Regions from separate parts of the Streptomyces sp. enrichment culture genome, predicted to be linked through region 1. Evidence: riboswitches for the same ligand, from Rfam matches in the RefSeq annotation. Region 1 holds a riboswitch; the other holds the start of a gene.
The links. A riboswitch is a leader RNA that binds a small molecule or an ion and turns the genes downstream of it on or off. The one in region 1 is predicted to bind glycine.

Region 1 (14,984 bases):
CGGGAGTTCCTCGACCAGATCTCGCCCGAGGACTTCGGGACCAGCAGCCAGTGACTCGGGGCGGTCCGGCGGACCTCGGCCGGGCCGCGCCTGTCACAGGACGCCGTGGGCATTTGCCGGCGGCGAGTGAGAGCGTCCTGCGGCTCCCGCCGAGAGCATTCGGCTAGCCTTTCCCCGCGGTGGGGCACGGGAAACCACTCTTAGGGTGATTATCACTCGGCGTGCCGAGTGTGGCGATCGTTGACGCACCCTTGGTGACTGCCTACCGTCGAGAAGGCAGGTCAAGGACGGAGGTCGGCGTGAGAAACAGCGGCGACGGTACGGCTGGGGGTGCCCCCGGACGCAGTTTCGGGGAGAGCGGTCCGTACCCGCTTGGGCGGGCGGCCGATCACCCTGCGCAGCGGCCGACGGCTGTGTCCGGCGGCGGAGGGGCATCGTCCGAGGAGGCCGAGGAGGTCGGCTACCGCGGCCCGACGGCGTGTGCCGCGGCGGGCATCACCTATCGGCAACTGGACTACTGGGCGCGTACCGGGCTGGTCGAGCCGAGCGTGCGGCCCGCCTACGGGTCGGGCACCCAGCGTCTCTACAGCTTCCGGGACGTCGTCGTCCTGAAGATCGTGAAGCGGTTCCTCGACACCGGGGTGTCGTTGCAGAACATCCGCACCGCCGTCCGGCATCTCAGGGAACGCGGGTTCCGTGATCTTGAGCGTATGACGCTGATGAGCGATGGCGCGACCGTCTACGAGTGCACATCGCCCGACGAGGTGCACGCGCTGCTCCAGGGCGGTCAGGGGATCTTCGGCATCGCGGTCGGCGTGGTCTGGCGGGATGTGGAGAACGCGCTGTCGCAGCTTCACGGGGAGCGCATCGACACGGGGGAGACGCTCGTCGGGCACAATCCGGCGGACGAGCTGGCCCGGCGGCGCAACCGGGCGGTCTGAGCCGGTCGCGACGAGGTCCGGCGCAGCAGCGGAGCGGTAGGAGACGGTCACAGGGCTGTCGTGGAGACCGATGGGCCTCGCGTGGGCACTCGTGGGCACGTGGCTCCGGAAGGGGCGTGACAGCGGCTGTGAGGGCTGCTGAAACGTGTTTCCGGGTGCGGCGAGTGGCGTATGGGAGCGTTCCCGTTCCGTTGTCGCCGTCGCCGTCGCCGTCGCCGTCGCGTCCGTTCGCGCGGGCCCATTGTCAGTGGCGTGGTGCAGCATCGGAGATGTGAGAAACGCGCCCACGATCCTGCATCTGGACATGGATGCCTTCTTCGCCTCGGTGGAGCAGGCGTCGAAGCCGAGCCTGCGCGGGAAGGCCGTGGTCGTGGGCGGGCTGGGGCCGCGGGGCGTGGTCGCCACCGCGTCGTACGAGGCACGGGTCTTCGGGGTGCACTCGGCGATGCCGATGGGGCAGGCCCGGCGGCTGGCGCCGAACGCGGCGTATCTCGTGCCGCGCTTCCAGCTGTACCGGTCGATCAGCGAGCAGGTCATGGCGCTGCTCAGGGCGCTGTCGCCGCTGGTGGAGCCGTTGAGCCTCGATGAGGCGTTCGTGGACCTGGAGGCCGGGGGAGCGGCCTGGGACGAGCAGTCGGCGCGGCTGGCGGGGGCGAAGCTGCGCGCGGACATCCGGGCGGTGACCGGGCTGACGGGGTCGGTGGGGCTGGCCGCATCCAAGATGCTCGCGAAGATCGCCTCCGAGCAGGCGAAGCCCGACGGGCTGGTGCTGATCCCCCCGGGGACGGAGCGGGCGCTGCTCGGGCCGATGTCCGTGCGGACCCTGCCCGGGGTGGGCCCGGCCACCGGCGACCATCTGCGGCGGGCCGGCATCACCACGGTCGACGACATCGCCGAGGCCGGCGAGGACGAGCTGGTGCGGCTGCTGGGCAAGGCGCACGGGCAGGCGCTCCACGCGATGGCGCTGGCGCGGGACGACCGGCCCGTGGTGGCCGAGCGGGAAGCCAAGTCGGTGTCGGTCGAGGACACCTACGACGTGGACATCCACGACCGGCTCCGGGTGGGGCTGGAGGTGCGGCGGCTGGCGGACCGGTGTGTACGGCGGCTGCGCGGCGCGGGGCTGTCCGGGCGGACCATCGTGCTGAAGGTCCGCAGGTACGACTTCTCCACGCTGACCCGCTCCGAGACCCTGCGCGGGCCCACGGACGACCCGGCGGTGGTACGGGAGGCGGCGGCGCGGCTGCTGGACTCCGTGGACACGACGGGCGGTGTCCGGCTGCTCGGCGTCGGGGTCAGCGGGCTCGCGGACTACACGCAGGAGGACCTGTTCGCGCAGGCGGCGGGGGAGCGCGAGGACGACGAGGCGGACCAGACGGTCGACATACGCGTTCCCGGGGAGGCGGAGCCGGCCGAGCGGCACTGGCGGGCGGGACACGACGTGCGGCACACCGAGTACGGGCACGGCTGGGTACAGGGCAGCGGCCTGGGGCGGGTGACGGTGCGGTTCGAGACGCCGGCTTCGGAGCCGGGGCGCGTGCGGACGTTCCGGATCGACGATCCGGCACTGGAACCGGCCGAGCCGTTGCCCTTGGTTGCGGGGAGACTCGGAGGCCTCGGGGGAGGCGAGGGGGTTACCGGGGATAGCGTGGTAGGCGGGGTCGCTGAGGCCGTCGGGGATGGTCGAGCCGCTTGGGGTGGCGAAGCCACCGAGGGAGCCGGGGACGGCCAGGCTGCCGGGGAAGACACAGTCGCCGGGGACGGCCGAGTGACCGGAGGTGGCGAGGCCGTCGGTGATGATGAGGCTGCCCGGCAAGACCAAGCTGCCGGGAACGGCGAAGCCACCCAGGACGGCGAGGTCGCCGGGGGTGGCCGAGTGGCTGGCGAAGCTGCCGGGAAAGGCGAAGCCCCCGGAGATAGTGAAGCCACAGGCATCCCTGGGGACGGCGAAGCTGCCCGGGACGATGAGGCCGCTAGGGAAGGCCAAGCCGCCGGAGATGGAGGAGCGCCTGGAAACGCCGACGCTGCCAGGGCAGGCGAAGCGCCCGGAGATGGTGAAACCGCCGGGGACGGCGACATCGCTGGGGACGGCCGAGCCGCCGGGGACGATGAGGCCGCCAGGCCAGGCCAAGCGGCCTGAGATGGTGCGGCCGCCAGCGATGGCCGAGCGGCCAGGGACGGCGGAGTGCCTGGAAACGGCGAGGCTGCCCCGGAAGGCGATGCGCGCGGGGATGGCGAAGCCGACGGGGACGGCCGGGCTGCCGGGACGATGAGGCCGCCGGGGAAAGCCAAGCCGCCGGAGATGGCGAGGCGCCAGGGATGGCCCGCTGGCCGGGAGCCGGGAGCCGGGAGCCGGGAGCCGGGAGCCGGGAGACGGGAGACGGGAGACGGGAGACGGGAGACGGCGAGGCCGCCGGGGAACGTCAATCGACCGGGGACTCAGAGGCCGCCGCGAACTCGGAGGCCACCGGGGAGGGCCGAGTGGCCGGGGAGGGCGAGGCCGCCAGGTACGGACAGGCAGCCGGAGATGCCGCCAGGGGTGGTGCTCAAGTGGTGCCCGGGGTGAGTGGCTGAGTGGCGTGTGCCGAACCGGCTCGGTGGGTGAAGCCGGTGGGTGCGCGGTTCGGGTTTGCCGTGGGCCGCTCACCCCGGGGGCTCAGGTCTCGTCCGTGCCCGCCAGCTTGCCGAAGTCGTGGTCCGGCAGGACCGGTGGGGGCGCGATGTCGAGGCCGTAGTGGTGGTAGAGCTGGAGTTCCTGTTCGGGCGAGAGGTGGCGGCCCACGCCGAAGTCGGGGGCGTCCTTGATCAGGGCGCGTTCGAAGGGGACGTGGAGGCTGCCCTCGACCAGTTCGCTGGGTTCGAGGGGGACGAAGGCGTCCCTGCTGAACAGGCCGGTGCGTATGGCGGCCCACTCCGGCACGCCGGTCGCGTCGTCGAGGTAGACCTCGTCGATGGTGCCGATCTTGGTGCCGTTGCGGTCGAACGCCTTGCGGCCGATCAGGTTGCGCGGATCGATATCGGTCTGCACGGGCCCTCCACGTGGTCGCAACTCATCCGTAAGCACTACGAAAGAGCACAATGGTGAACCCGGCCACTCGAACGCCTGGGCGTTGACCTCGCTGGTACGCTGGCAAACGGCTGCTGACCCCGTGCGGGAGAGTCCTCCGGACACCATCGGAGGCGCCGAAGGAGCAAATCCTCCCCGGAATCTCTCAGGCCCATGTACCGCACGGACGAGGTCACTCTGGAAAGCAGGGCGGGTGTCGACGGCTTCCGCTCTCACCGACGGTGAAAGCCGGGTCCCCTCGGGTGGTCCGGTGAAACTCTCAGGTTGAGATGACAGAGGGGGAGGCCGTCCGGGCACCCGCGCCGTGGTGCCCCTCGCAGGTCGCGTCAGACCAGGAGGCCTCCGCAATGACCGCCCCCCGCATTCCGCTCTCCGAGCTCGAACAGGGCATTCCGTTCGAGCAGCGCCACATCGGGCCCGACCTGGAGGCTCGGGCCAAGATGCTCGCGCAGGTCGGCTACGGCTCGCTGGACGAGCTGACCGCCGCCGCCGTCCCGGATGTGATCAAGAACGCCGACGCCCTGGACCTGCCGGGGGCGCGCACCGAGGCCGAGGTGCTGGCCGAGCTGCGGTCGCTGGCCGACCGCAACCAGGTCCTCGGCTCCATGATCGGGCTCGGGTACTACGGCACCTTCACGCCGCCCGTCATCCTCCGGAACGTGATGGAGAACCCCGCCTGGTACACGGCGTACACGCCGTACCAGCCGGAGATCTCCCAGGGGCGTCTCGAGGCACTGCTGAACTTCCAGACCGTGGTCGCCGATCTGACGGGGCTGCCGACCTCCGGTGCCTCGCTGCTGGACGAGGGCACGGCCGCCGCCGAGGCGATGGCACTGTCCCGGCGCATGGGCAGGAACAAGAAGGGCCTGTTCCTGGTCGACGCGGACGCGATGCCGCAGACCATCGCCGTCATCGAGACCCGCGCCGAGCCGACCGGCGTCGAGGTCGTCGTCGCCGACCTCTCCGAGGGCATCCCGGCCGAGCTGGACGGGCGCGAGATCAACGGTGTGCTCATCCAGTACCCCGGTGCCTCCGGTGCCGTACGGGACATCAAGCCGATCGTCGACCAGGCGCACGAGCGGGGCGCGCTCGTCACCGTAGCCGCCGACCTGCTCGCGCTGACGCTGCTGAAGTCGCCTGGTGAGCTGGGCGCGGACATCGCCGTGGGCACGACGCAGCGGTTCGGTGTGCCGATGGGCTTCGGTGGCCCGCACGCCGGTTACATGGCCGTCCACGAGAAGTTCGCGCGCAGCCTGCCCGGGCGGCTCGTCGGCGTGTCCGTGGACGCCGACGGGAACAAGGCCTACCGCCTCGCGCTCCAGACCCGTGAGCAGCACATCCGCCGCGAGAAGGCGACCAGCAACATCTGTACCGCGCAGGTGCTGCTCGCCGTGATGGCCGGCATGTACGCCGTCTACCACGGGCCCGAAGGCCTGAAGGGCATCGCGCGGCGCACCCACCGGTACGCGTCGATCCTGGCCGCGGGCCTGGCGAACGGCGGGGCCGAGATCGTTCACGGCGCCTACTTCGACACGCTGACCGTGCGCGTGCCGGGCCGGGCCGCCGAGGTCGTCGCCGCCGCGCGCGAGAACGGCGTCAACCTGCGGCTCGTCGACGCCGACCTGGTGTCGATCGCCTGCGACGAGACCACCACGCGGGCCCAGCTGACCGCCGTATGGACCGCCTTCGGTGTCGAGGGCGACGTCGAGGCGCTGGACGCGGCCACCGAGGACGCCCTGCCGGGCGCGCTGCTGCGCACCGACGCGTACCTCACCCACCCGGTCTTCCAGCAGCACCGCTCCGAGACCGCGATGCTGCGCTACCTGCGCCGGCTCGCCGACCGTGACTACGCGCTCGACCGCGGCATGATCCCGCTGGGCTCCTGCACCATGAAGCTCAACGCGACCACCGAGATGGAGCCGGTCACCTGGCCGGAGTTCGGCCAGCTGCACCCGTTCGTGCCCGCCGAGCAGGCGGAGGGATACCTCACGCTCATCCGCGAGCTGGAGGAACGTCTCGCCGAGGTCACCGGCTACGACAAGGTGTCGCTGCAGCCGAACGCCGGTTCGCAGGGCGAGCTGGCCGGTCTGCTGGCCGTGCGCGGCTACCACCGGGCCAACGGCGACGAGCAGCGCACCGTGTGCCTGATCCCGTCCTCCGCGCACGGGACGAACGCCGCGAGCGCGGTCATGGCCGGCATGAAGGTGGTCGTCGTCAAGACGGCCGAGGACGGCGAGATCGACGTCGACGACCTGCGAGCCAAGATCGAGCAGTACCGCGACGAGCTGTCGGTGCTGATGATCACGTACCCCTCGACCCACGGTGTGTTCGAGGAGCACGTCTCCGACATCTGCGCGCAGGTCCACGAGGCCGGCGGCCAGGTGTACGTCGACGGCGCCAACCTCAACGCGCTGGTCGGCCTGGCCAAGCCGGGTCACTTCGGCGGTGACGTCTCGCACCTGAACCTGCACAAGACGTTCTGCATCCCGCACGGCGGCGGTGGCCCCGGCGTCGGTCCGGTGGCCGTCCGCGAGCACCTGGCGCCGTACCTGCCGAACCACCCGCTCCAGCCGGCGGCCGGCCCGGAGACGGGCGTCGGCCCGATCTCGGCGGCGCCGTGGGGCTCCGCGGGCATCCTGCCGATCTCCTGGGCGTACGTCCGGCTGATGGGCGGCGAGGGCCTGAAGCGGGCCACGCAGGTGGCCGTGCTCAGCGCGAACTACATCGCCAAGCGCCTCGAGCCGCACTACCCGGTGCTGTACACCGGCCCGGGCGGGCTGGTCGCGCACGAGTGCATCATCGACCTGCGTCCGCTGACCAAGGCGACCGGCGTGAGCGTCGACGACGTCGCCAAGCGGCTCATCGACTACGGCTTCCACGCGCCGACCATGTCGTTCCCCGTGGCCGGCACGCTGATGATCGAGCCGACCGAGTCCGAGGACCTGACCGAGCTCGACCGGTTCTGCGACGCGATGATCGCCATCCGCGCGGAGATCGAGAAGGTCGGCTCCGGCGAGTGGCCCGCCGACGACAACCCGCTGCGCAACGCGCCGCACACCGCGGCCGCGGTCGGCGGGGAGTGGGACCACGCGTACGCCCGTGACGAGGCCGTCTTCCCGGCCGGGGTCTCGGTCGCCGACAAGTACTGGCCGCCGGTGCGCCGGATCGACCAGGCGTTCGGTGACCGGAACCTGGTGTGCTCGTGCCCGCCGCTGGACGCGTACGAGGACTGATCGTTCCTGCACGGTGAGGGCTCCGCTTCGGCCAATCGGCCGGGCGGGGCCCTCACCGCGTTTCGGGCGGGCGTACGGCGGCGACTGTGCGCGCCGGTGTCAGGGGGTGAACGCCGGCGTCAGCGGGCAGGGGCGCCGGGACGTCAGGTGCGGTCGATATGGACATTCGTCGACTTCACCCGCGCGGTGGCCTCCATGCCGACCTCCAGGCCCAGCTGCTCCACCGCCTCACGGGTGAGCAGGGAGACCAGGCGGTGCGGGCCGGCCTGGATCTCGACCTGGGCGGCGATGTCGCCGAGCTTGATCGCGGTGACGATGCCGGGGAAGGCGTTGCGGGCCGAGGTGTACGGGGTCTCCTCCTCGGCGTTGCCGGACTGCGCGAGTTCGACCGAGAAGGCGGCGAGGTCCCGTCCGTCGATGAGCCGCCGCCCGGTGTCGTCGCGGTGAGTCGCGAACCGGCCGGCGTCCGCCCAGCGGCGTGCGGTGTCGGGGCTGACACCGAGCAGTCGCGCGGCCTGACCGATCGTGTAGGAGTGCATGTCCGTCACGATAGGGCCGCCTCGCGGTCGACCGACACCCGCGACCAGGTAGGTCATGGCTCCTCCAGGCCCGAGACCCGGAACACGGCCAGGGCGGTCTCGTGGTCGACGTGCCGGACCAGGCGGCGCAGCGCGGTGCGCCCGCACCGCAGGGTGCCCGTGCTCTCGGAGTGGTGGGCGCCCGCGTCGAGGTGGCGCCACAGGTCCGGGTTGTCGACGAGGACCCGGGGGTCGAGTTCGACGCAGTCGCCGAACGCGTCACGCAGCATGACGCGCTGGGCGACACCGCCGTGGCAGCCCACGGTGACCAGCAGGTCGGTGCGGAGCCGCCGGGTGCGCAGCAGGAACCGCGTCTCCAGCCAGCCCGGTCCGGCCGTCACGCGGGGTGGGCAGAGCATCAGGAAGAGCAGCGCGGACAGGATCAGCCAGATCACGCCGCGCCAGGGAGCGAGGGTGCCGGCGGCCCAGTCGGTGAGGATCAGCGTGGAGAGAAGTGCTGCCGCACAGGCCAGGGCGCTGTCCCGGTGGCGTGTCCAGTGACGGTCGGAGGCCGTGGGGCCGGAGTGCCGCTCGGGTAAGCGGGATAGTTCGCCTCTTGCGCTGTCGAAGGGCGTCATGTGTTCGACGTTAGGGTCCCGGCGGGCGCGGTCGGCGCGGCTTGACGTGACTCTGACGGGTCGGCGGGAGTTTCTTGACACGGGTTTGCCCGGGCCGATGGCGTCGCAGGCTCGGGGTGACTTCAGAAAGGGCTTGCTACGCATGCGGACATACGAGAACCCCGTCGTCCCCGGCTTCCACCCCGACCCCAGCGTGTGCCGGGTCGGCGAGGACTACTACCTGGTCTGTTCCAGCTTCGAGTACTTCCCCGGCATACCGGTCTTCCACAGCCGCGACCTGGTGAACTGGCGGCGGATCGGCAACGTTCTGGACCGGCCGGAACAGTTGCCGGTGCCGGACGAGGTCCCGGCGTCGGGCGGGATCTACGCGCCGACGATCCGCCACCACGACGGCCGGTTCCACGTCATCACCACCAACGTCGGCGGTGGGGGCAACTTCATCGTGACCAGCGAGCGGCCCGAGGGCCCCTGGTCCGACCCGGTCTGGATCGACCTGCCCGGCATCGACCCCGACCTCGCCTGGGACGACGACGGCACCTGCTGGGTCGCGCTGGCCGGGGTCGGTCTGGCCCGGATCGACCCGGCGACGGGAAAGGTGCTGGAAGGTCCGGTGCCGGTGTGGTCGGGGTCGGGGAAGCGGGACCCGGAAGGGCCGCACCTGTACCGGGTGGGGGACTGGTGGTATCTGCTGGTGGCCGAGGGCGGCACCGCGCGCGGCCACTCCGTCTCCGTCGCCCGCGCCCGCTCCCCGCTGGGCCCCTACGAACCGGCGCCGCACAACCCGGTCCTGTCCCACAGCGGCACCCGGGAGCCGGTCCAGTGCACCGGGCACGCCGACCTGGTCGAGGCGGCCGACGGCAGCTGGTGGATGGTGCTGCTCGGCACCCGGCCGCGCGGCTACTTCCCGGAGTTCCACGTCCTCGGCCGCGAGACGTTCCTGGCGCCGGTGGAGTGGGTCGACGGCTGGCCCCGGGTGGGCCCCGTACGGGACCGGCATCCGGCGCCCGCGGCATGGCACCCCCAGGCGGCGGACCCGGCGCGGGACGACTTCGACGGCACCGCACTCGCCCCCTGCTGGATCTCCCCGCGCCGCCGCGCCGAGGACTCCTGGTCGCTGACCGAGCGGCCGGGGTGGCTGACGCTCACCGCGACCGGGGACAGCCTCGACCGCCCCGGTCACACCTTCGTCGGACGCCGGCAGCAGCATCACGACTGCCGGGCGGCGGTACGGCTGGACCCGGCGGACGCGCGGGCCGGGCTGTCGGTCCGGCTGGACGAGGCGCACCACTACGACCTGGAGGTCGCCCAGGGGGTGGCGAGCGTGATCGCCCGGATCGGTCCGGTCCGGCAGGTCCTCGCGGAGCGTCCGGTGCCGCCGGGGCCGGTCACCCTCGCCGTCGGCATCCGCACGACCGGCGTACGTCCGCCGACGGCCGTACTGCCCGGCGAGGAGAGCCCGGGGCTGCGGTCGGGCGGGCCCGACACGCTCGCCTTCTCCGTCGAGGGCCCGGACGGGTCCGTGACGCTCGCGGAGCTGGACGGGCGTTACCTGTCCACCGAGGTCGCCGGCGGGTTCACGGGCCGGGTGATCGGGATGTACGCCACCGAGGGACGGGCGGCGTTCGACTGGTTCGACTACCGGGCCGGCAGCTGACGGGCACCCGGCGCGAGGTGGGGCCGGTCCGTGGGCCGGCCCCCTTCGTACCGTGCCGCTCAGGCGGCTGTCATCACCTGACCGGTGTCCTGCGGACGGTGCGGGGCGATGATCCGGCCGTCCGGCAGGAGCTCACCGGTGTCCTCGAAGAGGACGACGCCGTTGCACAGCAGACTCCATCCCTGCTCCGGGTGGTGCGCCACGAGTCGGGCGGATTCCCGGTCGGCGGAGTCGGCGGTCGGGCACGGTGGCTGGTGCTGGCACATTGGTGAGGTCTCTCGCTCTGTCGTGTTCATGGCCGCCCCCGTTGGATAAGTCGGTCGGAACCCAGTGTTGCCCCGCGGGCGTCGATCCGCAGGGATTTCGCCGCACCGCTTCTCACAGATTCATGACGCGTCACCCACGCGGACGGTTCATCCCAACTGCACTGTCCCTTTGGGTGGTTCGGGGTGGCCGGAAGGGGCTAGTCCGGAGGGGGGGTGCCCTCGGAGGGCGGGCCGGGGCGAACGGACGTACCCCGCCGCGGAGTCGCCGCGACGGGGTACGGAACGCGCTGTCTTCGATGCGCGACTTCAGGCGGGTGAGCCCAGCAGCGGAGTCGGTGTCGCCCGCAGGGTCAGCACCGGGAGCAGGTCGGCGACCTGGTGCGGGCGGTGGGCCGCGATGCCGGGCGGGGCGGGTGCCAGCGGGACCAGCAGGTCGGTGGCCGCGGGGTGGCCGGCGGCGCCGTCCGCGGTGGGGTCGCCGTGCAGCCAGAGGGTGAGCATGTAGAGGCCGGGTACGGACAGAAGACGCGGCTGGTAGGCCTGGGTCAGGGTCTCGGCCTGCGCCAGCGCGCGCTCGGTGGACGGGATGTACGGCCCCTCGAAGAAGTGGGAGAACGCCCACCCGTCGGGGGTCAGCCGGGTCTCGGCGGCGGCCACGGACCGGTCGCCGGAGCGGATCAGGAAACGCCAGCCGGCCAGCCGGGTGGCTGTCACGCCCTTGGCGCTGACGCTGTCGAGGACGTGGACCGGCAGGGGCAGCTCGGGAGTGACGGGGCCCTGGACGGCGCGCAGGGAGGGAGTTCGAGCCTCGCGGACCGCGGTGGGGGAACCGAGTGCCGTGAGGACGGAGCGAAGTGCGGGCGCGGGAGCCGGGGGGACATGCAGCGGCATGGTGGGTCGCCTCTCATTCGACAGGCACGGTGGCGCGAGGAGGGGAGGGCTGGGCGGACGGCGCTGTCAGCTCATGAAGGTCAGAGAGGCGGGCCGGGGTCCGTGCACGAGGGATGTGTGTGTACGGGGGCTGCCGCGGGGTATCGGCGGCAGGCTCCGGAGACCGGGCGCCAACCTTCTCTGCCTTGTTCGCGGAGTTTATACGACACTTGTTCACTCGTTGTTTGATCTAGCTGATTCAGGGCACTCCGACAAGGTGTCATTCAGCCGGTGAGGCGGCGACGATACATGCGGAATCATCCCGATTCCGGGCCGGCTGCGCGGCGGTGACCTCGGCTAATAGTGGCGCTGCGGTCGGCGCATTGTCGTCGGCGTTTTTCACGAGTGGGTGGAGTGCCGGAAATTGCCTTCTGCGTCATGCCTGGTGAATGTGCCGTCGATCATTCTGGTCGGCGTGACCAGAGTAGCCGTCCGGGGCCTGGGCCGGGGACGTTATGGATCGCTTCGGCTGGGCATCATCCCCCCTGCACCGGACACCGGGGGCCGGACCGTCCGGCCTGCCCGCCGAAGGAGGGACGCTTCGATGGGGGAGAAGGTCGTGGCAGGCGCGTTCGACCTGTCCGATCGGCAGCGCTACCGCGACAAGCTCCAGCAGTGCCTGAGGGGGCTGGAGCGACTCCTGGAGGAGCAGCGGTTCGACCGGCCGAAGAATCTCATGGGCCTGGAGATCGAGCTGAATCTCGCGGGTGGCGACGGCATGCCGAAAATGCTGAACGGCGAGGTTCTCGAAAGGATCGCCAGCCGCGATTTCCAAACAGAACTCGCCATGTTCAACCTGGAAGTGAACATCGCCCCGCACCGGCTGGGTGCGCGGGTATTCGACCAGCTCGCCGAGGAACTTCGTACCGCGCTGGCATATGCCCACCGAAAGGCCGGGGAGGTCGACGCGGGAATCGTGATGATCGGCATTCTGCCGACCCTGGAACGGGACGACCTGGTCTCCACGAACCTTTCCGCCGTCGACCGCTACACACTGCTCAACGACCAGATCGTGGCCGCCCGCGGCGAGGATTTCACGCTCGACATCGACGGCGTGGAACACCTGGTCTGCACGTCCAAGTCCATCGCCCCCGAGGCCGCCTGCACCTCCGTGCAGCTGCACCTCCAGGTCACGCCGGGCCGCTTCGCCGCCGTGTGGAACGCGGCGCAGGCGGCGTCGGCCGCGCAGATCGCCGTGGGCGCGAACTCGCCCTTCCTGTTCGGGCGGGAACTGTGGCGGGAGTCCCGGCCACCGCTGTTCCAGCAGTCCACCGACACGCGTCCGCCCGAGCTCCAGGCGCAGGGCGTGCGGCCGCGGACCTGGTTCGGGGAGCGGTGGGTGTCCTCCGCGCACGACCTGTTCCTGGAGAACCTGCGCTACTTCCCGGCGCTGCTGCCGATCTGCGACGACGAGGACCCGCTGGCCGTGCTGGACGCGGGCGGCGTGCCCAAGCTCGCCGAGCTGGTGCTGCACAACGGCACGGTGTACCGCTGGAACCGGCCGGTGTACGGCATCGCCGACGGCGTCCCCCATCTGCGCGTGGAGAACCGCGTGCTGCCGGCCGGGCCGACCGTGACCGACGTCGTCGCCAACGCGGCGTTCTACTACGGCCTGGTCCGCGCGCTGGCCGAGGAGGCGCGGCCGGTGTGGACCCGGCTGCCGTTCGAGGATGCGGCGGCCAACTTCGACGCGGCGTGCCGGTACGGCATCGAGGCGCGCTTCACCTGGCCGCGGCGCGGGCGCTACGGCGGCCTCACCGAGGTCGACGCGGTGAGCCTCGTACGCGACGAACTGCTGCCGCTGGCCTCGGCCGGGCTGGACGCGTGGGGGGTGGAGCCCGCCGACCGGGACTTCTACCTCGGCGTGATCGACGAGCGGTGCCGGCGCCGGGTGAACGGCGCGTCCTGGCAGGTCGCGACGTTTCACCGGGCCCTGGAGGCGGGACTGTCGAGGGAGGCGGCACTGGCTGCGACGACGCGGCGGTACGCCGAGTTGATGCGGGAGGGCGAGCCGGTGCATCTGTGGCCGGTGGGACTGCCGGAGCCGGTGGTAGCGAGGTGAGCGGTGGGAGCCGTTCGGTCGAGGGCCGGGTGACTGCGCGCGCGGCGGCTGGGGCCTGTCGGCGGTCCGGTCAGGGCCGGTGGGAGGTCGAGGGCTTGGTGAGGTGGGGAGGTTCGTAAGCTCTGTCTCTAACCGTCGCGGGTGTGACGGGTGTGAGGCAACGGGAGGCAGAGTGCAGGCGGACTCGGACGCGGTGGCTGGTTCCTCTCCGCGGGAGCGGCCCGGGCGGCGGGTTCTGCGGGACGAGACCTTGCTGGTACTGGCGCTCTCGCTCGGCGCCAGCGGGGTCTCCGCGCTGATCAGCTTCATCGGCTCGGTGACCAGGCCGGGCGGGCTCAAGGACCAGGCCGCCACGCTCAACGCCTCGGCCGCGCCGGGCCGCCCCTGGCTCGACCTCGCCTGGCAGCTCTTCGGCATCACGACCGCGCTGGTGCCGGTCGCCCTCGTCGCGCACTTCCTGCTGCGCGAGGGCGAGAGCCTGCGCACCCTGGGCTTCGACCGCACCCGGCCCTGGCCGGACCTGGGCCGGGGTGCCGCGATCGCCGCGGTGATCGGCAGTACCGGCATCGCCTTCTACCTCGCCGCGCGCGGCCTCGGTTTCAACCTCACCGTGGTGCCCGAGGCGCTGCCCGACGTGTGGTGGAAGTACCCGGTGCTGATCCTCTCGGCGGTGCAGAACGCCGTCGTGGAGGAGGTCATCGTGGTCGGCTATCTGCTGCGCCGGCTGAACCAGTTGGGCTGGTCGCCCGGCGGCGCGCTGATGGCCAGCTCCGTCCTGCGCGGCTCGTACCACCTCTACCAGGGCATCGGCGGCTTCATCGGCAATCTGGTGATGGGCGTCGTCTTCGTCCACCTGTACCGGCGCTGGGGCCGGGTGGGGCCCCTGGTGGTGGCGCACTCGCTGCTCGACATCGGGGCGTTCGTCGGGTACGCCCTGCTGGCCGGCCGGGTGGACTGGTTGCCGACGGCGTGAGCGACCGGGCTGGGAGGGGGCGTACGGCTGCTTCGTACGCCCCCTTCTTGCCTTCCTCAGGCGTGCAGTTCGCCCTCGATCACGGTGACCGCGTGTCCGCTGAGCAGTGTGCGGTCGCCGCGCAGTTCGACGTGGACTCGGCCGGAGCGCGGTGAGGCCTGGAGACCGGTCAGCGCGGTGCGGCCCAGGCGCCCGGACCAGAACGGGGCGAGCGCGGTGTGGGCGCTGCCCGTCACCGGGTCCTCGTCGATGCCGACGTTCGGGAAGAAGCAGCGGGAGACGAAGTCGTGGCCCCGGGCCGGGTCGTCGGCGCGGGCGGTGGCGATGATGCCGCGCCGGGAGAACACGGCGAGCGCCTTGTGGTCCGGTGCCAGGGCGTGCACCGTCTTCTCGTCGGCGAGTTCGAGCAGCAGGTCACCGACGTTGGGGCCGGTGTCGAAAGCCGCGCGGGGCACCGCGCCCAGGGCCTCGGCGACCCCGTCCGGCACGTCGACGGGGGTGAGCGGGGCGGTGGGGAAGTCCAGGGTGATCGAGCCGTCCTTGCGGGGTGTCGCGATGAGGACGCCGCTGCGGGTGGCGAAGCGGACGGGGCCCTCGTGGGCGTCGGTGGTGTGCAGGACGTGGGCCGTGGCGAGCGTGGCGTGGCCGCACATCGCGACCTCGGCGACGGGGGTGAACCAGCGCAGCGCCCAGTCGGCCTCGCCG
Region 2 (14,984 bases), 4.4 Mb from region 1:
GCCGGCGATGATCACCTTCGGGCGGTGCTCCTTGGCGAGCCGCTCGACCTCGGCCATGTCGACCAGGCCGGAGTCGTCCACGTGGTAGGCGACCACGTCGAACTGCTTGCCGGAGAAGTTCAGCCGCATGCCGTGCGTGAGGTGGCCGCCGTGCGCCAGGTCCAGGCCCAGGATCGTGTCGCCGGGCCGGGCGAGGGCGAAGAGCGCCGCCTGGTTGGCGGAGGCGCCCGAGTGCGGCTGCACATTGGCGTACTCGGCGCCGAACAGCTCCTTGATCCGGTCGATCGCGATCTGCTCGGCGACGTCGACGTGCTCACAGCCGCCGTAGTAGCGGCGGCCCGGGTAGCCCTCGGCGTACTTGTTGGTGAGGACCGAGCCCTGCGCCTCCATGACCGCCAGCGGGGCGAAGTTCTCGGAGGCGATCATCTCCAGCGTGGACTGCTGGCGGCGCAGCTCGGCGTCGACCGCGGCGGCGATGTCCGGGTCGAGTTCGTGCAGGGACGTGTTCAGGACAGTCATCGGGGGCGGGCTCCTCAGCCGGCGGTGTGGGCGGCGTACTCGTCGGCGGAGAGCAGGTCGGCCGGCTCCTCTGCGATCCGCACCTTGAACAGCCAGCCGCCCTCGAAGGGCGCGGAGTTCACCAGCGACGGGTCGTTGACGACGTCCTCGTTGATCTCGGTGATCTCACCGGTGACGGGGGAGTACAGGTCGCTGACGGACTTGGTCGACTCCAGCTCGCCGCAGGTCTCGCCCGCGGTCACCTGGGAGCCCACGTCCGGGAGCTGGGCGTAGACGACATCGCCGAGCGCGTTGGCCGCGAACTCGGTGATGCCGACCGTCGCGACGCCGTCCTCGGCGGCCGACAGCCACTCGTGCTCCTTGCTGTAGCGCAGCTGCTGGGGGTTGCTCATGGCCTGAATTCTCCTGTACGCGGGGGAGTGCTGATGAATGGGGGACTGCCGAAACCATGCGTGAGCAGCCCGAATGTGCGCGGGGTCACGTGTGTCGCCCCGCCGGGGGCTACTTCTGGCGCTTGTAGAAGGGGAGCGCGACGACCTCGTACGGCTCTTGACTGCCCCGGATGTCCACGCCGACTCCCGGCGTGCCCGGCGCCGCGTGCGCGGCGTCGACGTAGGCCATGGCGATCGGCTTGCCCAGCGTCGGGGAGGGCGCGCCGGAGGTGACCTCGCCGATCACCTCGCCGCCGGCGACCACCGGGTAGCCGGCACGCGGCACGCGGCGGCCCTCGGCGACCAGGCCGACGAGGACGCGCGGCGGGTTCTGCTCGGCGCGCGCGGCGGCCTCGGCGAGCGCCTCGCGGCCCACGAAGTCACCCTCCTTGTCGAACTTGACCACCCGGCCGAGCCCGGCGTCGAAGGGGGTCAGGGAGGTCGACAGCTCATGCCCGTACAGCGGCATGCCCGCCTCCAGGCGCAGGGTGTCCCGGCAGGACAGCCCGCACGGGACCAGGCCGGCGCCCTCGCCCGCCTCGGTCAGCGCCTGCCACAGCCGCACGGCGTGCTCCGGCTTCACGAACAGCTCGAAGCCGTCCTCGCCGGTGTAGCCCGTGCGGGCGATCAGCGCCGGGACGCCGGCGACGGTGCCGGGCAGCCCCGCGTAGTACTTCAGGCCGTCCAGGTCGGCGTCGGTGAGGCCCTTGAGGATTCCCGGGGACTCCGGGCCCTGCACGGCGATCAGCGCGTACGCGTCCCGGTCGTCGCGCACCTCGGCGTCGAAGCCGGCCGCCCGTTCGGTCAGCGCGTCCAGCACCACCTGGGCGTTGGAGGCGTTCGCGACGACCATGTACTCGGTCTCGGCCAGGCGGTAGACGATCAGGTCGTCCAGGATGCCGCCGTCCTCCTGGCAGATCATGGTGTAGCGGGCCCGGCCCACGCCGACGGAGGCGATGTTGCCGACCAGGGCGTGGTTCAGCAGCCGCGCGGCCTGCGGGCCGGTGACGGTGATCTCGCCCATGTGCGAGAGGTCGAAGAGCCCGGCCTTGGTGCGCACGGCGTTGTGCTCGTCACGCTCGGAGCCGTAGCGCAGCGGCATGTCCCAGCCGGCGAAGTCGGTCATCGTCGCGCCCAGCGACCGATGCAGGGCATCGAGCGCGGTGCGGCGCTTCTCTGAGGGGGCGGTACTGCTCATCGGTCGGTCGTCTCCCAGGGCATGAACGCATGACGGGCGAGGAAAGGTCCTCCCCATCTGTCATCGGAACCTGAGAGGTTCGCCGAGACCCCCACGCGGGGTAGTCACGGCTTGCACCTTGGGTGGAGCCACCAGCCGGCGGCCCGCTTTTCAGATGTGCCTCGCCCGCGCGGTAACGGGGCCTGAGAGATTCAAGGGAGGGACTTGCTCCTTCGGCGCCCCGGCGACACGACTGCCGGGGACTCTCCCGCGCGGATTCAAACGGCCGGTATGCAGTTGGCGGCCACATCATTGCACGCCGTGCCGGATCGTGGCAGGGCCGCATCTGTAACCGGGCTGTGGCGCTACGAGTACGAAAACGCAGACATGGAGCATTACCTTCTCTTTACACTCGGCGGGGATGGAAGCTCGTGAACCGCCCCCAGGGAGGACGATCACGGTGAACAGGACCAGGGCGTACGCGACCACCACCGGCATCGCGATGCCCCGGCAGCCGGCCGTCCCGGCCGGACCGGCGTGCGCCCCGCTGCCGTCCCCCGTCGTCCGCGACCTGCGGGAGCGCGCCGGCCGCAGCCCGCGCGCCCTGCTCTTCGGCCCCAAGGACCTCGCCGTGGTCACCGGCCTGCCCGGCAGCGGCAAGTCGACCTTGATGCGGCGCACGGTGCGCGACGCCCGGCGCGTCGACTCCCAGGACACCCGCGACCGCTGGGACCACCGCGCGCCCCGCTTCCTGCCGTACGCGGTCTACCGACCCCTGGTCCGCCTCGCCCACTACGCCGGGCTGCGCCGCGTCCTGCGCGCCGGCGAGGGAGTCGTCGTCCACGACTGCGGTACGCAGGCCTGGGTGCGCCGCTGGCTGGCCCGGGAGGCCCGCCGCCGCGGCGGCACCCTGCACCTGCTGGTGCTCGACGTCACCGCCGAGCAGGCCCTGGCCGGCCAGCGCGCCCGCGGCCGCGGCGTCTCGCGGTACGCGTTCCTGCGCCACCGCCGCGCCGCCGCCCGCCTGCTGCGCGCGGTGGAGCGGGGCCGGCTGCCCGGCGGCTGCGGCTCGGCGGTGCTGCTCGACCGGGACGCGGCGGACGCCCTGAGACGGATCGGCTTCTCCGGCTGACGGCACACACGGCACACACGGCAGGCACACGCACGCGGACGGCCGAAGGGGAAGCCGATAACCTGTGCGGTCACAGCAGTGGTACGAAGCAGGCGGTAGGCAGATGGACTTCCCGGCGGACTTCTCCGCGGACTTCCCGGCACAGACCCACCCCCAGCCGCACGGCGGCTGGCCCGGCAACGAGCTGGAGGAGGTGCTGTCCGCCTCCCTCGGCGCGGGCCCGGCGGCCGGCGGCCGCATCGTCGAGGTCCTCGGCCGCAGCTTCCTCTGGATACCGCTGCCCAACGGCGGCGGCCCGGACAGCGGCCCCCTCGACCTGCCCGGCATGGAGATCGACGGCCAGGCCTACGTCCCGGTGTTCAGCTCCGAGGAACAGCTCCGCCAGATCGCCGGCGCCCACATGTCGTACACCATCGCCCCCGCCGTCGAGTTCGCCCGCGGCCTGCCCCCGCAGGCCGGCATCGCCGTGAACCCCGGCGGCGTGGTCGGCATCCCGCTGCCCCCGCCCGCCGTCGCGGAACTCTGCCGCACCGGCCGCACCCCGCTCGACGGCCCCGCGAGCGGCGGCCGGGTCCGCCTCTACGAGCCGGACTGGCAGGACGACCCGGTCGACTTCCTCTCCGCCGCCTCCGCCGAGTTCGACGGCACCGGCGTCGTCCTGACGGCCCGCCGCTGCCTCGCCGCCATCGAGACCGCCGACCCCGTCATGTTCGTCGGCGTCGAACTCTCCCACTGGGAGGGCGACGCCCGCACCCTCCCCCTCGACGCCCTGGGCCGGGCCCTCGGCCGGACCCCGGCCCCATGGCCCGTCAACCTGATCCTCCTGGACGTGGCGGAGGACCCGGTGGGCCACTGGATGCGGGAGAAGGTACGGCCCTTCTACACGCGGGGTGGATGAGCCGACCCGAGGCAAGGCCGGACCCCCTGGACACCCTTAAGCTAGGGTCACGGCTCAAAAAGAGGGCGTTGTACGAAGGGGCGTTGAAAAGTGAGCGCTGGCACGGCCGCCACAGGCCAGGTCGAGCACATGCTGCGCCAGGTCACGCCCGGACGCTACGACGCCTACGAGGCACTGCTGCGCGCCCTCGCCACCCCCTCCTCCGGCCAGGTCTGGATGCTGCTGTGGCACGGCCAGGCCGGCAGCCCCGACGCCCAGTACGGGAACATGGAGGTCGGCGGCCACGGCTACGCCCCCTGCGTGACCTCCGCCCAGGAGCTGTCCGCGAGCGGCTGGAACCGCAGTTACGAAGTGGTCGACGGCCTCGACGTGGCCCGCACCCTCTACCCCGACCACTACGGCCTCTGGCTGAACCCGCACGCCCCCGGCGGCGGCGTCGGCATCCCCTGGCTCGATCTGCGCCGTATCGCGACCGGCCTGGACCGCCAGCCCGCCGGCCCGCTGCGGCTCGCCGAGCCGACCATCGAGATCCCCGCGTTCTACGCCCTGCTCACCCAGAACGCCCACCGCACCCCGGCCGTCCGCTCGCTGCGCCGCGCCTGGGTGCAGCCCGCGCTGGGGGCGCCGTATCTCGCCATCGGCCTGGATGTGTACGACACCTCGCCGGCCGCTGTGGACTCGGTACGCGCGATGATGCAGCAGTCCATCGGCGCCGTACCGGACGGGCTGCCGGTGTCGACGGTCGCCATGTCCGACGGGTACGACCCGGTCGCGATGTGGATGCGCGCCAACGCCCGCCCGTTCTACGACCGCGAGGCGCACGCCGCCCCCGCGCAGGCCCCGGTCGCCGGCTACGGCTATCCGCCGGTGCCGCCGGTGCAGGGCCGTTACTGACCGTCGTCCTGAGCCTGTCCGGATGGCCCTCCGGGGCTCGTCCGGATGCCGGTCAGGTTCCGGCCAGGGCCGTCTCTGCGCGCGTAGACGTGGGGCAGAAGCAGTCACTCTGTCCCCATTGTCCCAACTGGTCCCCGTCCGGCCCGCGTTACGAAGTGTTCGGATAACGGAACCCGGCAGACAGCATCACGGTTACGCATCCATTCACCGCCAAGTCTGGCAACAGATCGCCAAAGCGTTGAAGACTCCCGCACCAAGGGGTGTTCGCCCGGGTGTTCGCCCTGTGTAAGACGGACTGATCACGCCGCTACAGCGGCAAGTGCGGGCCGGCTACCGCCGGTTGAGAGGGGTCCCTGCCAGATGACGGCACCATTGCACGAGCCGACCGCGGAAGCGGCTCCGAGTGCGGCCGAGGAAGCGACGCCGGCGGGCGGCGCGAAGGCCGTACAGGGGCGCTCCCTGGGGCGGATCGCCTGGGAGCGGCTCAAGCGCGACAAACTGGCCCTCGCGGGCGGCATCGTGGTGCTGTTCCTGATCCTGGTCGCCGTGCTCGCGCCGGTGATCACCAGCCTGGTCGGACAGGACCCCGAGGCCCACCACGAGGACCTCATCGACCCGCTGTTCGGCACGCCGGTCGGCTCGCTCGGCGGCATCAGCGGCGAGCACTGGCTGGGCGTCGAACCGGTCAACGGCCGCGACATCTTCGCCCGGATCGTCTACGGCGCCCGGATCTCCCTGCTCGTCGGCTTCCTGTCGGCGATCGTCGCCGTCGTCCTCGGCACCGTCCTCGGCATCCTCGCCGGCTTCTTCGGCGGCTGGGTCGACACCGTCATCAGCCGGGTGATGGACGGTCTGCTGGCGTTCCCCCAGCTGCTGTTCATCATCGCGCTGGTCTCCGTCATGCCGAACGAGATGCTGGGGCTGACCGGCACCGGCGTGCGCCTGTTCGTGATGATCCTGGTCATCGGGTTCTTCGGCTGGCCCTACATCGGACGCGTGGTGCGCGGCCAGACGCTCTCGCTGCGTGAGCGCGAGTACGTCGAGGCGGCCCGGTCGCTGGGCGCCGGGCGGTTCTACATCCTGTTCAAGGAGCTGCTGCCCAACCTGGTCGCGCCCATCATCGTGTACACGACGATGATGATTCCCACCAACATCCTCACCGAGGCGGCACTCAGCTTCCTGGGCGTGGGCGTCAAGCCGCCCACGGCCTCCTGGGGGCAGATGCTTTCGAGCGCGCTCGACTACTACGAGTCGGATCCCATGTACATGGTGATCCCGGGCGTGGCGATCTTCATCACCGTTCTTGCCTTCAACCTCTTCGGCGACGGCGTGCGCGACGCGCTGGACCCGAAGGGCTCCCGCTGAACTGCCGTACCCCAAGCGACCCGTGGCGCAAGGCACGGGGTCTCTCATCAATTCCGGAGGATCCGAGATCGTGACTACCCAACGCACCTCAGGGCGGCGCAAGCAGGCCATGGCCGCTGCCGTCGTGGTCGCCGGGCTGCTGACCACGGCGGCGTGCGGCGGCGGCGGTGACAACGGCGACAAGGGCGGGAAGAACGGCGCGGCCGGCTTCGACGCCGCGAACAACAAGGTCGCCCAGGCCGACCTGGCCAAGAAGGGCGGCACGCTGAAGTTCGCGAGCGCCCAGGACGCCGACTCGTGGGACACCACGCGCGGCTACTACGGCTTCATGTGGAACTTCTCGCGCTACTACAGCCGCCAGCTCGTCACGAACAAGACGGAGCCCGGCAAGGCCGGCGCCGAGCTGACCCCGGACCTCGCCACCGGTCTCGCCAAGATCAGCGACGACGGCAAGACCTACACGTACACCCTGCGTGACGGCATCACCTGGGAGGACGGCAAGCCGATCACCTCCAAGGACGTCAAGTACGGCATCGAGCGTGTCTGGGCGCAGGACGTGCTCTCCGGCGGTCCGACGTACCTCAAGGAGGTGCTCGACCCCAAGGGTGAGTACAAGGGCCCGTACAAGGACAAGTCCGCGGACAAGCTGGGCCTGAAGGCGATCGAGACGCCGAACGACAAGACCGTCGTCTTCAAGCTCCCGAAGGCCAACTCGGACTTCGAGGAGATGCTGGCGCTGATCTCCGCGTCCCCGGTCCGCCAGGACAAGGACACCAAGTCCAAGTACGGTCTGCGCCCGTTCTCGTCCGGCCCGTACAAGTTCGAGTCCTACAACCCGGGCAAGGACCTGACGCTGGTCCGCAACGCCGAGTGGAAGCAGGACTCGGACCCGATCCGCAAGGCGTACCCGGACAAGATCACGATCAAGTTCTTCTCCAACGCCAACGACCTGGACGCCCGGCTCATCGCCGGTGACTACGACCTGGACCTCGCCCAGACCAGCCTGTCCCCGCAGGGCCGTTCCACCGCCCTGAAGGAGCACAAGGACAACCTGGACAACCCGGTCTCCGGCTACATCCGTTACGCGGCCCTCGCGCAGAACGTGAAGCCGTTCGACAACATCCACTGCCGCAAGGCGGTCCTCTACGGCGCCGACCACGTCTCGCTGCAGACCGCGCGCGGCGGCCCCGTCGCCGGCGGCGACATCGGCACCAACATGCTGCCGCCCGGCATCCCCGGCGGTGAGGGCCAGAAGTACGACCCGTACGAGATGGCCGGTGCCAACAAGAGCGGCAACGTCGCCAAGGCCAAGGAAGAGCTGAAGGCCTGCGGCAAGCCCAACGGCTTCAAGACCACCATCGCGGTCCGCAACAACAAGCCGGTCGAGGTGGCCACCGCCGAGTCGCTCCAGGCGTCGCTGAAGAAGGTCGGCATCGAGGTCGAGATCGACCAGTACGACGGTGCCCAGAACTCCAGCGTCGTCGGCAGCCCCTCCAACGTGGAGAAGAAGGGCTACGGCATCATCATCATGGGCTGGGGCGCTGACTTCCCGTCCGTCCAGGGCTACGGCCTGCCGCTGTGGCACAGCAAGTACATCCTGGAGAGCGCCAACAACAACTACGCGCTCATCAACGACAAGGCCATCGACGGCCTGTTCGACGAGTACGTGAAGACGCTGGACGACGCCGGCAAGACGAAGATCGCCACGGAGATCAACCACAAGGTGATGGACGGCGCGTACTACCTGCCCTTCGTCTTCGAGCGGTTCCTCAACTGGCGCTCGGACCGGCTGGCGAACGTCTACACCACTGACGCGTACAGCGGTATGTACGACTTCGTCAACCTCGGCCTGAAGAACACGAAGTAACCGGCACACCCGCCGTACGGCACGAAAGGCAGGTGAAGGCCGGCGCGGCGTGACCGCGGGCCACCGGAAGACCTCCGGCGGCCCGCGGTCCGCGGCGGGCCGTTAGCTGTGCTCGCTTACCTCATCAGGCGGTTGTTCGCCGCCGCAGTGATGCTCGTGGTCATCGTCATGGTGGTCTTCAGCATCTTCTTCCTCATCCCCAAGTGGGCCGGCGTCGACGTCGCACTGAGCTTCGTGGGCAAGCAGGCCGACCCCGCCGCCGTCGAGGCCGTGCGGGTGAAGCTGGGGCTCGGCGACCCGATCTACTCGCAGGTCTGGGAGTTCTTCAAGGGCATCTTCGCGGGCCGCACCTACGCGGCCGGCGGTGACGTCACGCACTGCTCCGCGCCGTGCTTCGGCTACTCCTTCCGCAGTGAACAGGCCATCTGGCCGGTGCTGACCGACCGCTTCCCGGTGACCCTGGGGCTGGCGCTCGGCGCGGCCGTGCTGTGGCTGATCTTCGGCCTCGCCGCGGGTGTGCTCTCCGCGCTCAAGCGGGGCACCTTCTGGGACCGCGGCGCGATGATCGTCGCCCTGGCGGGTGTCTCCCTCCCCATCTACTTCACCGGTCTGCTCAGCCTCGCGGTCTTCTCCTACGGCCTCGGCTGGATCAATGGTGAGTACGTGCCCCTGGAGGACAGCCTCACCGGCTGGCTGGGCGGCATGATCCTGCCCTGGGTCACCCTCGCCTTCCTCTACGCGGCGATGTACGCCCGCATCACCCGCGCCACCATGCTGGAGATCCTCGGCGAGGACTACATCCGCACCGCCCGCGCCAAGGGCCTGCGGGAGCCGGTCGTCATCCGCAAGCACGCCATGCGCTCGACGATGACGCCCATCCTCACCATGCTCGGCATGGACCTCGGCGCCCTGATCGGCGGAGCGATCCTGACCGAGACCACGTTCTCCCTGCCCGGCCTCGGCCAGGCGGTGCTGAACGCGATCAAGAACCAGGACCTGCCCGTCATCCTCGGTGTCACCCTGATCACTTCTCTCGCGGTGCTCATCGCCAACCTCGTGGTGGACGTCCTGTACGCCGTGATCGACCCCCGAGTGAGGCTCGCATGACCGAACTCAGCAAGACCGGCGCGGCCGTGGGCGAGCCCACCACCTCCGGCGCCGCGCCGACCGCCTTCCTGGAAGTGCGCGACCTGAAGGTGCACTTCCCCACCGACGACGGCCTGGTGAAGTCCGTCGACGGGCTCAGCTTCCAGCTGGAGAAGGGCAAGACCCTCGGCATCGTGGGCGAGTCCGGCTCCGGCAAGTCGGTGACCTCGCTCGGCATCATGGGCCTGCACACGGCCGGGCAGTACGGCAAGCGCAAGCCGCAGATCTCCGGCGAGATCTGGCTCAACGGCACCGAGCTGCTGTCCGCCCCGGCCGACGAGGTGCGCAAGCTGCGCGGCCGCGAGATGGCGATGATCTTCCAGGACCCGCTGTCCGCGCTGCACCCGTACTACACGATCGGCCAGCAGATCGTGGAGGCGTACCGGATCCACCACGACGTCGACAAGAAGACCGCCAGGCGCCGTGCGGTGGAGATGCTCGACCGGGTGGGCATCCCGCAGCCCGACAAGCGCGTCGACAACTACCCGCACGAGTTCTCCGGCGGTATGCGCCAGCGCGCGATGATCGCGATGTCGCTGGTCAACAACCCGGAGCTGCTCATCGCGGACGAGCCGACCACCGCCCTGGACGTCACCGTCCAGGCGCAGATCCTCGACCTGATCCGGGATCTGCAGAAGGAGTTCGGCTCGGCGGTCATCATCATCACCCACGACCTGGGCGTCGTCGCCGAGCTCGCCGACGACCTGCTGGTGATGTACGGCGGCCGGTGCGTCGAGCGCGGCCCGGCCGAGAAGGTGTTCTACGAGCCCCGCCACCCCTACACCTGGGGTCTGCTCGGCTCGATGCCGCGCCTCGACCGCGACCAGCAGGAGCGGCTGATCCCGGTCAAGGGCTCCCCGCCCTCCCTCATCAACGTCCCGTCCGGCTGCGCCTTCAACCCGCGCTGCCCGTACGCGGACCTGCCGAAGGACAACGTCACCCGCACGGTCCGTCCGGAGCTGACCGAGGTCGGCAGCCGGCACTGGGCCGCCTGCCACATGGGGCAGGAGCAGCGGGAGCGTATCTGGACCGAAGAGATTGCGCCGAAGCTGTGAGTGACGAGAAAGCGGTGACGATTCCCGCGCAGAGCGACGGCACCCGTGCCGAGCGCGAGGTGCTGCTGAAGGTCACCGGCCTGCAGAAGCACTTCCCGATCAAGAAGGGCCTGCTCAAGCGGCAGGTCGGCGCGGTGCACGCGGTCGACGGCCTCGACTTCGAGGTCCGGTCCGGCGAGACGCTGGGCGTCGTCGGCGAGTCCGGCTGCGGCAAGTCGACGATGGGCCGGCTGATCACCCGCCTGCTGGAACCGACCGGCGGCAAGGTGGAGTTCGAGGGCCAGGACATCACGCACCTCGGGGTGGCGGGTATGCGTCCGCTGCGCCGCGATGTGCAGATGATCTTCCAGGACCCGTACTCGTCGCTGAACCCGCGCCACACCATCGGCACGATCATCGGCGCTCCCTTCAAGCTCCAGGGCGTGACGCCCGAGGGCGGCATCAAGAAGGAAGTGCAGCGGCTGCTGTCGGTCGTGGGTCTCAACCCCGAGCACTACAACCGCTACCCGCACGAGTTCTCCGGCGGTCAGCGCCAGCGCATCGGCATCGCCCGCGCGCTCGCGCTGAACCCGAAGCTGGTGGTGGCCGACGAGCCGGTCTCCGCGCTGGACGTGTCGATCCAGGCGCAGGTGGTGAACCTGCTGGACGACCTCCAGGACGAGCTGGGCCTGACGTACGTGATCATCGCGCACGACCTGTCGGTGGTCCGGCACGTCTCGGACCGGATCGCGGTGATGTACCTCGGCAAGATCGTGGAGCTGGCCGACCGGGACCTGCTCTACAAGACGCCGATGCACCCGTACACCAAGGCGCTGATGTCGGCGGTGCCGATCCCGGACCCGAAGCGGAAGAACGCCAAGAGCGAGCGCATCCTGCTCAAGGGCGACGTGCCCTCGCCGATCTCCCCGCCGAGCGGCTGCCGGTTCCACACCCGGTGCTGGAAGGCGACGGAGATCTGCAAGACGACCGAGCCGCCGCTGCTGGAGCTGCGCCCCGGTCAGCAGGTCGCGTGCCACCACCCGGAGAACTTCGAGGACCAGGCGCCGCAGGACACCGTCCTGCTGACCGCCGCCAAGGAGGCGGGCGAGCTGGTGCCGGACGCGGTGCTCGAGGAGTCGGCGGAGACGTCGACGGCGGTTAAGAAGGCCGTCGAGAAGACCTCCGGCGACGACTAGAGGGCCAGTGCGCGATCGGGAGGGGTGCATCCGGGACTGCCGGATGCACCCCTCTTGACACGTCAGAATGTTCGGGTGCTCCAGCAACTGTTCACCCCGTCCGTCCAGCACACCCTCGATCTGATCGGCATCTTCGTCTTCGCGATCTCGGGTGCGCTGCTGGCCGTCCGCAAGAACTTCGACGTCTTCGGCATCGCCGTCCTCGCCGAGGTCACCGCGCTCGGCGGCGGACTCTTCCGTGACCTGGTCATCGGCGCCGTACCGCCGGCCGCGTTCACGGACCTGGGGTACTTCATCACCCCCCTGCTCGCCGCGCTCCTCGTCGTCTTCCTCCATCCGCAGGTGGAGCGCATCCAGGCCGGGGTGAACGTGTTCGACGCCGCCGGGCTCGGCCTGTTCTGCGTCTCGGGGACCATAAAGGCGTACGAGTACGGCCTGGGCCTGACCGCCTCCGCGGCCCTGGGCCTGGCCACGGCGGTCGGCGGCGGTGTGCTGCGGGACGTGCTGGCCAACGAGGTGCCGTCGCTGCTGCGCTGGGACCGCGACCTGTACGCGGTGCCCGCGATGGTGGGCGCCGCGATGGTGGTGCTGTGCATCCGCTTCGACGCGCTGACCACGGTCACCTCCGGGGTCGCGGTCGTCACGGCCTTCGTCCTGCGGCTGCTGGCGATGCGCTACCACTGGCGGGCGCCGCGGGCGTGGAACCGGCGGTCGACGGTCCGTGAGGAGGACCCCTCCAAAGCTACCGCTTAGTAATTTTCTGTTGTACGGTACCGCCATGGCTCAGGCATCCCAGGCGACGATCGGCAACAGCGAGTTCGACCGCGACACGGCCGTCACGCGCCGCACGGAGGGCGTCTACGACATCGACCTCTCCGCCGGCTGGACCATCATCAACGCCGTCAACGGCGGCTACCTGCTCGCCGTCCTGGGCCGGGCCCTCGCGGACGCCCTGCCGCACCCCGACCCGTTCACCATCTCCGCGCACTACCTGACCGCCTCCCAGCCGGGTCCCGCGGTCGTCCGCACGGACGTGGTGCGCACCGGCCGCACCCTCTCCACCGGCCAGGCCTCCCTTCTCCAGTACGACGACCACGGCAACGAGGTCGAGCGCATCCGCGTCCTCGCCTCCTACGGCGACCTGGGCGCCCTGCCCGACGACGTCCGTACGACGGCCGAGCCGCCCGCCATCCCGCCGATCGACCAGTGCTTCGGCCCCGACGACAGCCCCGCGCCCGTCCCCGGCAGCTCCGCGATCACCGACCGGCTGATGCTCAAGCTCGACCCCGCCACCCTCGGCTGGGCGCTCGGCGCGCCCTCCGGCAAGGGCGAGATGCGGGCCTGGTTCGGCCTCAAGGACGGCCGCGACGCCGACCCCCTCTCCCTGCTGCTCGCGGTGGACGCGCTGCCGCCCACCGCCTTCGAACTCGGCATCTCCGGCTGGGTGCCCACGGTCGAACTCACCGTGCACGTCCGCCGCCGCCCGGCCCCCGGCCCGCTGCGCGTGTCCATCACCACCCGCAACCTGGCCGGCGGCTTCCTGGAGGAGGACGCCGAGGTGTGGGACAGCGAGGACCGGCTGGTCGCCCAGTCCCGGCAGCTGGCACGGGCCCGGCTGTAACCCGTACGGGATCCTGGGGCGGTGAAGTCCGACCGCCTGCTGTCGATCCTGCTGCTCCTCCAGACGCGTGGCCGCGTTCCCGCGCACGAACTCGCCGAGCGGCTGGAGGTGTCCGTCCGCACGATCTACCGGGACGTCGAGGCCCTGTCCGCCGCCGGCGTCCCGGTGTACGCCGAACGCGGCCGGCACGGCGGCATCGAACTCCTCGCGGGCTTCCGCACGGACGTCACCGGACTGACCGCCGACGAGTCCCGGGCCCTGTTCGTGCTGGCCGCGCAGGGCGCCCACGCCGCCCTCGGCCTGGACACCGCGCTCGGCTCCGCCCTGCGCAAGGTGATGGCGGCGCTGCCGGCGCCGCACCGCCCGGCCGCCGACGCCGTCTCCCGGCGCGTCCTGGTCGACGCCACCCGCTGGAAGGGCGGCCCGCAGCCCGCGGCCGACCTGGAGACCCTCCAGGCGGCGGTCTTCGCCGACCGCAGGCTGCGGCTGCGCTACCGGCACGGCGGCGCCGACACGCCGCGCACCTACACCGTCGACCCGTACGGCCTCGTCGCCAAGGCCGGCGTCTGGTACCTGGTCGCCGACCGGCGGGCGACGCCACGGCTGTTCCGCGCGGACCGGGTGCGCTCCGCGCGGGTGCTCGAAGAACCCGTGCGGCGCCGCCCCGGCGTGGAGCTCGCCGACGTCTGGGAGGCGCTGCGCCGCGGGGTGGAGGAGCGCCCCGGCGGCCTCGACGTCACCGCCCGCGTCCGGCGCGACCGCCTCGACCTGTTCCTGCGCATCAACAGGCCCTGGCTGGCGGCGGATCCGGACGACGCCGACGGCGACGGCGAGTGGGTCACCGTACGGCTGTCGTACGGCGTGCTGGGCGAGGCCCGCGGGCTGCTCCAGTTCGCCGGCCACGTGGAGGTCGTGTCACCGCCCGAGGTGCGCGCCGAACTGGCGCGGGCGGCGGCGGCCGTGACCGAGCTGTACGCGGGGGAGGGGTGAGCGGGGTGGCCGCTCGGTGGTTCAGTCCCGCCAGTGCGCGCGGCCGACGCTGATCAGCCGGAGCTGGCGGGTGGCGGTCCGGGAGACGCGCAGGCGCTCCTCCCCGGGGGCGTCCAGGGTCTCCAGGAAGAGCGAGGCGGTGATCAGCATCTGGTCGACGTAGAGACCGGCGAGCATCAGCAGGTCGTCGTCGCTCCAGCCCTCGGAGACCCGGTCCTTGGCCAGCTCGGCCTTCACCTCCTCGGTGAACCGGGCGAGTTGCTCCCGGATGGCCTCGCGCACCGGCTGGACTCCGCCATGTCGTTCCCGGGCGATGAAACGGACGTGTGCGGGGTACGCGTCCACATGACGGGCGATCAGCTCGACGGCGCGCGTGATGCGTTCCTCGTGATCGTCCACCGCGGACACCGTCGTCCGGATCATCGGGTGCAGGCTGCCCAGCGCCTCCTCGACCAGGGCCACGCCGAGATCCGCCGTGGAGCGGAAGTGCCGGTAGAAGGCGGTCGGGGCGACACCGACGGCGCGGGTGACCTCACGCAGGCCCAGGCTGCTCAGGCTCTGCTCCTCCAGTAGACGCAACGCCGCGTCCAGGAGCGCCTGCCGGGTCTTCTGCTTCTGGGCCTGCCGGATACCGAGGGTGTGACTCATGCCATGCAGTTAACAACTGTTCTCCGGAATTGGAAAGGTGTGAGGGGCGTTAGACTGGCAAGTCAG

Region 2: it holds a riboswitch for glycine, as region 1 does, so the genes downstream of both, gcvT (glycine cleavage system aminomethyltransferase GcvT) here and gcvP (aminomethyl-transferring glycine dehydrogenase) in region 1, are expected to answer to the same signal.

Annotation. Positions count from the first base shown of each region.
Region 1 covers NZ_OZ186847.1:7,151,119-7,166,102, forward strand. The annotation lists gene ACSU6L_RS31745 (bifunctional nuclease family protein) at 1-54, shown strand, start outside; gene ACSU6L_RS31750 (MerR family transcriptional regulator) at 300-941, shown strand; partial or broken gene ACSU6L_RS31755 (DNA polymerase IV) at 1,213-2,559, shown strand; gene ACSU6L_RS31760 (PRC-barrel domain-containing protein) at 3,595-3,966, opposite strand; glycine riboswitch at 4,081-4,176, shown strand; gene gcvP (aminomethyl-transferring glycine dehydrogenase) at 4,353-7,238, shown strand; gene ACSU6L_RS31770 (TOBE domain-containing protein) at 7,382-7,777, opposite strand; gene ACSU6L_RS31775 (hypothetical protein) at 7,831-8,394, opposite strand; gene ACSU6L_RS31780 (glycoside hydrolase family 43 protein) at 8,537-10,048, shown strand; gene ACSU6L_RS31785 (DUF5999 family protein) at 10,108-10,314, opposite strand; gene ACSU6L_RS31790 (hypothetical protein) at 10,621-11,205, opposite strand; gene ACSU6L_RS31795 (glutamate--cysteine ligase) at 11,789-13,306, shown strand; gene ACSU6L_RS31800 (CPBP family intramembrane glutamic endopeptidase) at 13,479-14,279, shown strand; gene ACSU6L_RS31805 (PhzF family phenazine biosynthesis protein) at 14,336-14,984, opposite strand, start outside.
Region 2 covers NZ_OZ186847.1:2,780,157-2,795,140, reverse strand. The annotation lists gene glyA (serine hydroxymethyltransferase) at 1-519, opposite strand, end outside; gene gcvH (glycine cleavage system protein GcvH) at 534-911, opposite strand; gene gcvT (glycine cleavage system aminomethyltransferase GcvT) at 1,021-2,148, opposite strand; glycine riboswitch at 2,196-2,308, opposite strand; glycine riboswitch at 2,309-2,408, opposite strand; gene ACSU6L_RS11605 (AAA family ATPase) at 2,588-3,259, shown strand; gene ACSU6L_RS11600 (enhanced serine sensitivity protein SseB) at 3,363-4,157, shown strand; gene ACSU6L_RS11595 (enhanced serine sensitivity protein SseB C-terminal domain-containing protein) at 4,287-5,051, shown strand; gene ACSU6L_RS11590 (ABC transporter permease) at 5,412-6,416, shown strand; gene ACSU6L_RS11585 (ABC transporter substrate-binding protein) at 6,487-8,283, shown strand; gene ACSU6L_RS11580 (ABC transporter permease) at 8,392-9,390, shown strand; gene ACSU6L_RS11575 (ABC transporter ATP-binding protein) at 9,387-10,484, shown strand; gene ACSU6L_RS11570 (ABC transporter ATP-binding protein) at 10,481-11,659, shown strand; gene ACSU6L_RS11565 (trimeric intracellular cation channel family protein) at 11,735-12,412, shown strand; gene ACSU6L_RS11560 (thioesterase family protein) at 12,438-13,280, shown strand; gene ACSU6L_RS11555 (helix-turn-helix transcriptional regulator) at 13,302-14,270, shown strand; gene ACSU6L_RS11550 (TetR family transcriptional regulator) at 14,292-14,918, opposite strand.